Regions from separate parts of the Azospirillum terrae genome, predicted to be linked through region 2. Evidence: predicted binding sites of a transcription regulator. Region 2 holds the regulator's gene; the other holds the start of a gene.
The links. Region 2 encodes LexA, which represses DNA repair genes until DNA is damaged. Its sites were predicted from a motif close to ATGTTCTANTTTGGTTC; they were not measured.

Region 1: the regulator LexA is predicted to act here: its motif matches at 2,612-2,628, upstream of ACSVDD_RS11070 (ImuA family protein).

The regions. Positions count from the first base shown of each region.
Region 1 is NZ_JBPXMR010000003.1:243,691-248,104, forward strand. Features, by position in the region: gene hemN (oxygen-independent coproporphyrinogen III oxidase) at 1-196, opposite strand, end outside; gene ACSVDD_RS11060 (DUF4112 domain-containing protein) at 251-709, opposite strand; gene nhaA (Na+/H+ antiporter NhaA) at 716-1,930, opposite strand; gene ACSVDD_RS11070 (ImuA family protein) at 2,668-3,429, shown strand; gene ACSVDD_RS11075 (malonate--CoA ligase) at 3,524-4,414, shown strand, end outside.
Region 2 is NZ_JBPXMR010000001.1:201,585-205,998, forward strand. Features, by position in the region: gene ACSVDD_RS00910 (ComEC/Rec2 family competence protein) at 1-1,322, shown strand, start outside; gene lexA (transcriptional repressor LexA) at 1,334-2,041, opposite strand; gene ACSVDD_RS00920 (molybdopterin molybdotransferase MoeA) at 2,148-3,365, opposite strand; gene moaC (cyclic pyranopterin monophosphate synthase MoaC) at 3,362-3,844, opposite strand; gene trpC (indole-3-glycerol phosphate synthase TrpC) at 3,857-4,414, opposite strand, start outside.

The sequences.
Region 1 (4,414 bases), on a different contig from region 2:
TGCAGAACGGCACGTGCATGTACAGCGAGCCGGCCTTGGCCGGATCGATGGTGCCCAGCCAGCTCCGGTACGTCTCAGGACCCACGTTGGGCGAGAAGTGCGGCGCCGTCGGATAGCTGGTGTAGCGGGGGACGCGCAGCCCGTCATACTTGGCGAGCAGGGCGGAATCCATCGTGGCGGTTTGGGAAGCGATCATGGGTCCGAAGAGTGCGTGTGGACCCGGAAAAGGGCTTTGATCCAGGTCAAGCTCCTATCGTCTCACCCCTTTGCGTTGGTTGACAACCGTAGAATCGCTGGGGGCTTGGTGGGGCCGGGGCGGCGGGTTCACCACGGTTGTGCGCTCGTCCAAATGGCGGTGGAGGAGGCGGAGGTTGCGGACATTGGCCTTGAAGCCGATGTCGAAGATCGTGCCGATCACCGGGATCGAGCCCAGCGCCCAGTCCAGCGCCACGTTGCCCAGCATGCGGGCGATCAGCCTCTTGGGCAGGCCGAAGCGCGACGCTTCATTGATGATGTGCAGCGAGACCAGTGCGGTCACCGTGTCGCCGGCCACTGGCAGCAGGCTGGCGATGCCGTCGAGGCCGACGCCGATGCGGGTGCCGGGAATGGTCCAGCGGGTGTCCAGCCACCATGTCAGCCGGCGCAGGCGCTCCAGCCGGTCAACGGTCTCCGTGTTCTCGGCGCGGGAGTGGCGATAGGCAAGGCTCATGCCCGCTCAACCGCCGGGAATCCCGTCCAGTTCCCTCGCCCGCGCCGGCTCGACGGCGCCGCGCGACTGGAATGCCAGCAGCGCGTAGCCCACCAGCGCCGAGACGAGCGAGCCCGCCAGTACGCCCAGCCGCACGGCGACATCCTTGTCCGGTGTGTTGAAGGCCAGCGCGCCGATGAACAGGCTCATGGTGAAGCCGATGCCGGTCAGCACCGCCACGCCGTAGAGCTGGTACCAGGACGCCCCCGCCGGCAGCGGCGCCAGCCGCAGGCGCACGGCGATCCACACCGCCAGCATGACCCCGGCCTGCTTGCCCAGGAACAGGCCGAGCCCGATGCCCAGCGGGATCGGCGCCAGCAGGCTGGCCGGCGTGATGCCGTCCAGCGGCACCCCGGCGTTGGCCAACGCGAAGAGCGGCAGGACCAGATAGGCGACCCAGGGGTGCAGCGTGTGCTCCAGCCGGTGCAGCGGCGACTCTTCGGAATGGCTGCCCTCGCCACGCAACGGAATGGCGAAGGCCAGCGCTACGCCGGCAAGCGTGGCGTGCACGCCGGACTTCAACACGCATACCCACAGCACCGCGCCCGCGATCATGTACGGCGTGAGGCGCTTGACGCCGATCACGTTGAACCACGCCAGCAGCACCCCGCACACCACCGCGAAGCCGAGCGCCATGGGCACCACGCCTTCGGTGTAGAAGGCGGCGATGATCACGATGGCGCCCAGATCGTCCATGATGGCGAGCGCCAGCAGGAAGACGCGCAGCGAGGTCGGCACCCGGCTACCCAGCAATACCAGGACTCCCACCGCGAAGGCGATGTCGGTGGCCGCCGGGATGGCCCAGCCGTGCAGGTTCGCCAGGTCGCCCAGGTTGAAGGCGACGTAGACCAGCGCCGGTGCGGCCATCCCGCCCACGGCGGCGATGGCCGGCAGCGCCGCGCGCGCCGGGGTGGACAGCTCGCCGATCAGGATCTCGCGCTTGATCTCCAGGCCAACCAGCAGGAAGAACACCGCCATCAGGGCGTCGTTGATCCAGTGGTGCAGCGACATCTCCAGAGCGTGCGAACCGACGCGCAGACTGGCCGGCAGATGCAACAGCGCCTCGTACAGCGGCGCGGCGGCCGAGTTCGCCCAACCCAACGCCAGGACGGACGCCGCCAGCAGGACGACCCCGCCCGAAGCCTCGTTATGCAGGAAATGACGGATGGCGGTGAGTTTCACGGCAACGTCTCCCAAATTTCCTTCACGATAACGCGTCTGCCCCGATGCGTTGCTGCGACTGCGAGAGAAGAAGGCTGCGTTGTGGTCGAGAACTTCACATTCTCTTAAGCGTCCTGTCATCAGGGCGTAACACCGCCTAGGCAGAAGGAGCGCGGCGAATCGCCGCGTCCGGTCGGGGGTGTTCGGTCAAAGTGTTGATGTGATGTGGAATTCCGCTGTTGAAGGGGGGCGGCGGGGCAACCTCTCCAACCGCCATATGTCGTTTTCTCCGCTAGTCAGGGAATGAGGACTTCGGTGACAATCAGTTCAACAAAAGAAAAAGCCGTAAGGCACATCAATATCCGGGAAAACCGATATCCGGGAGGAAACATGGAACCCCTGTACTGCGCCTGCTGCGGCCGGCCCTTCAAACGCGCATCGCATCGCGGTCCTGCTCCGCTCTACTGCTCGCAGGATTGCCGCCGCCAAATCGCGGTGCGCCGCCGGGCTTGGTCCGGGGTCACGGCCGCTGCATGGGCTGCCGTTCGGGAGGGAAGGGGAGGCGCGTACGCTGCCCGTCTCTGAGCGGACACGGCGTGACCAAGTGCGAGTATGGAAGGGCACCCCGAGGGGTGCCCTTCTGCTTTTTGGGGCTATTCTGGGACAATTTTCCGGACTCCCCCGCCCGGCCGGCTTGTGTTAGAACATATAAAGAACAAATTCCTTGCACGGCCGCTCTTGCCGACCGGAGGTCCGCCATGTCCGTCGCCATGCCCGACCCCTTGTTCAATCTCGTATCCAAGGCCGCGCGGCTGGCCGAACTGCGCACCTGCATCCGCCGCCTAGAGGGTTTGGGGGGTGCGGACGGCGACACCCTGCCGCTTGGTGTGCCCGCGTTGGACGCGGCGCTGCCCGATGGCGGGCTGCCGTTGGGGTGCCTGCACGAGGTGGCGGCGGAGGATCGCGGCGCCGGTACGGCGTTCGCCACGGCGCTGCTCGCCCGCCTCGCCGCGGTCCGGGAGGCGCCGGTGCTGTGGATCGTGCGTGGCCGCGACCTGCACGCCGCCGGGCTGGCCGCCTATGGGCTGACGCCGGACCGGCTGATCGTCGTGCGGGCGGTGCGCGACGCGGATGCGCTGTGGGTCATGGAGGAGGCGCTGCGCTGCAAGCGCCTATCCGCCGTGCTGGGCGAGACCGGCCGCCTCGACCTGATCGCCAGCCGCCGCCTGCAACTGGCCGCCGAGGCAGGCGGGGTGACCGGGCTGCTGCTGCGCTTGAGCGATGAGCGCGCGCGCGTGGCTAGCGTCGCGGTGACCCGTTGGCGCGTCGCTCCCGCACTCAGCGCGGCGTTGCCCGGCGCCACGGGAGACGAGCCGGGAGTCGGCGAACTCCGCTGGCACCTGGACTTGCTGCGCTGCCGCGGTGGGTGTCCGGGATCGTGGGAGGTCGGCTGGCGGGACGGCGCACTGGTGGGCGCGACCGGCGCGGCGCGGGTGGAGCGCTTCGCTGCGGTGGCGTGAAGTCGCATGTATCGGGCATTCCCTGGACCCCCATGGCGCGAACCGCTAAGGTCGCAGCCCCGGAGGAACACCACCAAGAAGAAGAGCCAAGAGGATGAGCGACAACATCTACGACCTGTTCCGTTCCCGCTTCCCCACGGACCGGACCCGTCCCTTCATCGAGACGGAGGATGGCAGCATCGTCACCTACGGCGACCTGGACGAGAGTGTCGGGCGTTACGCCCGCCTGCTGGCCGATCTGGGTGTCGTCAAGGGCGACCGCGTCGCGGTGCAGGTCGAGAAGTCGACCGAGAACATCGTGCTCTATCTGGCGGTGGTGCGCGCCGGTGGCGTCTACCTGCCGCTCAACCCGGCCTACACCAAGGCAGAGGTCGAGTATTTCCTGACCGACGCCGAGCCGCGCGTGTTCGTCTGCCGCCCGGAAACCGAAGCGGCACTCCGCGAGGTGGCCGACAAGGCCCGTGTGGCGCACGTGCTGACGCTGGGCACCGCGGGCGACGGCAGTCTGCCGGAACGCGCCAAGGGGCTCGACCCCGACTTCGCCACCGTGCCCTGCACGTTGGACGACCAGGCGGCGATCCTCTACACGTCGGGCACCACCGGGCGCTCCAAGGGCGCCATGATGAGCCACCGCAACCTCGGCTCCAACGCGCTGGTGCTGCACGAGTACTGGGGCTTCCGGCCCGGCGACGTGCTGCTGCACGCGCTGCCGATCTTCCACACGCACGGCCTGTTCGTGGCGACCAACTGCGTGCTGCTGAACGGCTCGTCGATGATCTTCCTGCCGAAGTTCGACGCCGATCAGGTGCTCTCGCTGCTGCCGCGCGCCACGGTGATGATGGGCGTTCCGACCTTCTACACCCGCCTGCTGGCGCACCCCGGCCTGACGAAGGCGGCGGTGGCGCACATGCGCCTGTTCATCTCCGGCTCGGCGCCGCTGCTGGCCGACACCCACAAGGAGTTCTCGGCGCGCACCGGTCAAGCC
Region 2 (4,414 bases):
TGATGGACGACATGCGGGCCAGCGGCCTGTCGCATCTGCTGTCGGTTTCGGGTCTGCATGTGGCGCTGGTCGCCGGACTGGTGTTCGCCGTGCTGCGCGGACTGTTGGCGCTGATCGAACCGCTGGCGCTGCGCTGGCCGATCAAGAAGATCGCGGCGGTCGGCGGCATCCTCGCTGCAGCCGGCTATCTGCTGGTGGTCGGGCCGCAGGCGCCGATGCTGCGCTCGGTGCTGATGAGCGGCATGGTGATGGCCGCCGTCCTGGTTGACCGCACCACGGTCAGCCTGCGGGTCATCGTGTTCGCCGGGCTCACCGTTCTGCTGATCCAGCCCGAGGGCATGCTCGGCCCGAGCTTCCAGATGTCGTTCGGCGCCGTGCTGGCGCTAATCTCGGCGTTCGAAGTGATGGCGCCGACGTTGCGCCGTTGGCAGGAAGGCGCCGGCTGGCCATTGAAGACGCTGCTGTACTTCACCGGCGTGGCGCTGTCGTCGGTGGTCGCCACGCTGGCGACCACACCGTTCTCGCTGTTCCACTTCCAGCAGGTGGCGCTGTATGGCGTGCTGTCCAACATGCTGGCGGTGCCGGTCACCTCGTTCTGGGTGATGCCCTGGGGCCTGCTGGCCTATGTTCTGCTGCCGATGGGATGGGAGGAGCCGGCGCTGGTCGCCATGGGGTGGGGCGTCACCGTCGTCATCTGGACGGCGCACCTGACGGCCGGATTGCCGGGCGCCACACTGCTGGTCCCGGCCATGCCGCTGGCGGGTCTGGTCGCCATCGTCCTGGGTGGGTTGTGGCTGGCGCTGTGGAGCGGGCGTTGGCGGTTGTGGGGGCTGGTGCCGGTGCTGCTCGGCCTGATTTCCCCGGTGTTCACCGTGCCGCCGGACGTGCTGGTGGCCGGCGACGGCAAGCTGCTGGCAGTGCGCGCCGCAGATGGGCGCCTGAGCCTGTCGAGCGCCACCGCCGCGCGCTTCATCGCCAACGCGTGGCTGAAGCGCGACGGGGTGGACACGCCGTCGGCGCCCTGGCCGAGGGGGGGCCGCAGCACCGATGGCCGGCTGGCGTGCGACGCGCTGGGCTGTGTCTACCGCAAGGACGGCCGGACGGTGGCTCTGTCTTCCAATTCCCAAGCGCAGGCGGAAGACTGCGGATCCGCCGATGCGGTGGTCAACCTTGAGCCGGCCCGCCACTGTCGGGCACCGTTGGTCATCGACCGCTGGGCGCTGCTGCGCGGCGGTACCCACGCGCTCTATGTCACCTCCGGCGGCGTCCGGGCGGAGAGCGTGCGGGAGCGGCGCGGGCAGCGTCCGTGGACCGTACCTTAGCGTTCAGAGATTCAATACTTGCGGAACAGGCCGACCAGCTTGCCTTGCACGCGCACACGGTCGGCGCCGAAGATACGGGTTTCGTAGGCGGCGTTGGCGGGCTCCAGCGCGATGGTGTTGCCCTTGCGGCGCAGGCGCTTCAGCGTCACCTCGCCGTCGTCCACCAGGGCGACGACGATGCTGCCATTGTCCGCGGTGTCGCAGCGCTGGATCACCACCGTGTCGCCGTCGAGGATGCCGGCTTCGACCATCGAGTCGCCGGCCACCTCAAGCGCGTAGTGGTCACCGGGCGTCAGCATGGTCGCCGGGACGTCCACGTAGTTGGAGTTGTCGCGCAACGCCTCGATGGGCGTGCCCGCGGCGATGCGGCCATAAAGGGGAAGTTGCACGGTCTCGGCCGCCGCCATCACCTCGCGGCCGGGGAGCGCCGCGGAGAAATCGCCCTTGATGACGTTGGGCTGGAACTTGGCGCGCGGCGGCCGGCCGGAGCCGCGGGCGTCCAACCCCTCGGGCAGCTTCAGCACCTCCAGCGCGCGGGCGCGGTGCGGTAGGCGGCGGATGAACCCGCGCTCCTCCAGGCCGGTAATCAGGCGGTGGATTCCCGACTTGGACTTAAGGTTCAGCGCGTCCTTCATCTCGTCGAACGAGGGCGAGACGCCGCCCTGGCCCAGCCGCTCGTTGATGAAGAGCAGCAGTTCGTGCTGCTTACGAGTGAGCATGTGTGCCTCCCGGCGAGCGCCGCGCTGGATCTGGAACAAAAGCAAAACGTCCACCAAACGTTCTAGTTTGGTTCTGCGCCGCCGTCAAGGCCCGAGAGGCGACTTTTTAGAGATCCAGGCAACCGCCGCAAAGCGGCAGGATCTCCACCCAGTCGCCCGGCTCGGCCGGCGGGGAACCCGGCTCGCGGACGACCAGCGCGTCGGCGCGGGCGAGCCGCGACGTCATGGCGCTGTCCTGGCGCGAGAACGGCGTGGCGACCGCCTCGCCCTGGTCGTTATGGGCCAGCGTCGCCCGCACGAAGTCGGCGCGCGCGTCGCAGGCGGGCAGGGGCGATGCCAGCCGGGCGAAATGCCGCCTGCCATCCGGCGTCAAGCCCTGGAGCGCCGCCAGCGCCGGTTTCAGGAACAGGATGGCGCACACCGCTGCTGACACCGGGTTGCCGGGCAGGCCGAGCAACCGCACGCCGCCGGCCCGGCCGAACAGCACTGCCTTGCCGGGCCGCATGGCCACCTCGTCGAACGCCAGCGCGCCGCCGCCGAGCACGGTGCGGACGTGATCGTAGTCGCCCTTGGACGCACCGCCGGCGGTGACCAGCAGGTCGGCACCCTCCGCCCCGGCGGCCAGGGCGGCCAGCGACTCCGGGGTGTCGGCGGCGACGCCCAGGTTGCTGGCGATGCCGCCCTGCGTGGTCACCAGCGCACACAGGCCGAAGGCGTTGGAACTGACGATCTGGCCGGGGCCGAGCGGCTCGCCGGGCAAACGCACCTCGTCGCCGGTGGCGAGCACGGCGACACGCGGCCGGCGATGCACCTTCAGCCAGGGCACGTTGGCCGCGGCGGCGAGCGCCACGTCGCGGCTGGTCACCCGGCGTCCGGCGGGCAGCACGGCCTCTCCCGCGCGGAAGTCCAGGCCGGCGGAGCGGACGAACTTGCCGGGTTTGGCGGCGATGGGGACGTGGACGGTGGCGGAGTCGGCGGTGCAATCCTCCTGCATCACCACGGCGTCGGCGCCGTCGGGCAGGGGGGCGCCGGTGAAGATGCGCACCGCTTGGCCGCGGCCGATGGTGCCGGCGAATCCGTGCCCGGCGGCGGATTCACCGATGCGGGTCAGGGCGATGGGAGACTTGGCCGAGGCGCCGGCCACGTCGGCGGCGCGCAGCGCCCAGCCGTCCATCATGGCCGCGGCGAAGGGCGGCTGCGTCAGGCGCGCCGTCACCGGTTCGGCCAGCACGCGGCCCAGCGCATCGGTCAGCGTCACCACCTCGGCCGGTAGGGCCGGGCAGGATGCCAGGATGCGCGCACGGGCCTCGGCGACGGAAATCATGTGGGCGTGGTCCCCCACTCGCCGCTCTTGCCGCCGGCCTTGTGGACAAGGCGGACCTCCGTGATGGTCATGCCGCGGTCCACCGCCTTGCACATGTCGTAGACGGTCAGCGCCGCCACCGAAACGGCGGTCAGCGCCTCCATCTCCACGCCGGTCTGGCCCTTCAGCTTGCAGGTGGCGGTGATGTCCACCGCGTTGCGCGCCGGCTCTACTGTCAAATCCACCTTCACCGAGGTCAGCGCCAGGGGGTGGCACAGCGGAATGAGGTCCGGCGTGCGCTTGGCGCCCATGATGCCGGCCAATCGCGCCACGCTCAGCACGTCACCCTTCTTGACGCCGCCTTCCATGATGAGCCGCAGCGTCTCCGGCTGCATGAGCACGGAGCCTTGCGCGGTGGCCGTGCGCGTCGTCTCCGCCTTGTCGGAGACGTCCACCATCACAGCGCGGCCTTCGGAATCGAAGTGTGTGAAGCCGGACATGGGCGTATCCCCTCAGGCGCGCGCCAGAAGCGCTCGGGTGGCGGCGGTGACGTCGTCTTGTCGCATCAGCGATTCGCCGACCAGGAAGCACCTGGCGCCCACGGCGGCCATGCGCGTCAGGTCGGCTGGGCTGTACAGGCCGCTTTCGGCGACCAGCATGCGGCCCGGCGGAACGTGCGACGCCAGTTCCTCCGTTGTCGCAAGATCGATCGCTAAAGTCTTGAGATTGCGGTTGTTTACACCAATCAACGGCAGGTCGATCTTCAGCGCACGATCCAGCTCCGGCCGGTCGTGCACCTCGACCAGCACGTCCATGCCGTAATGCTTGGCGGCGTCGGCCAACTCGCCGGCCTGGGCATCCTCCAACGCCGCCATGATCAGCAGAATGCAGTCGGCGCCCAGCGCACGGGCTTCAGCCACTTGATAAACATCGAGCATGAAGTCCTTGCGCAGCAACGGCAAATCCACCGCGGCGCGCGCGGCCACCAGATACTCGTCGCGGCCCTGGAAGTACGGCTCGTCGGTCAGCACCGACAGGCAGGTGGCGCCGCCTTCCCGATAGGCGCGGGC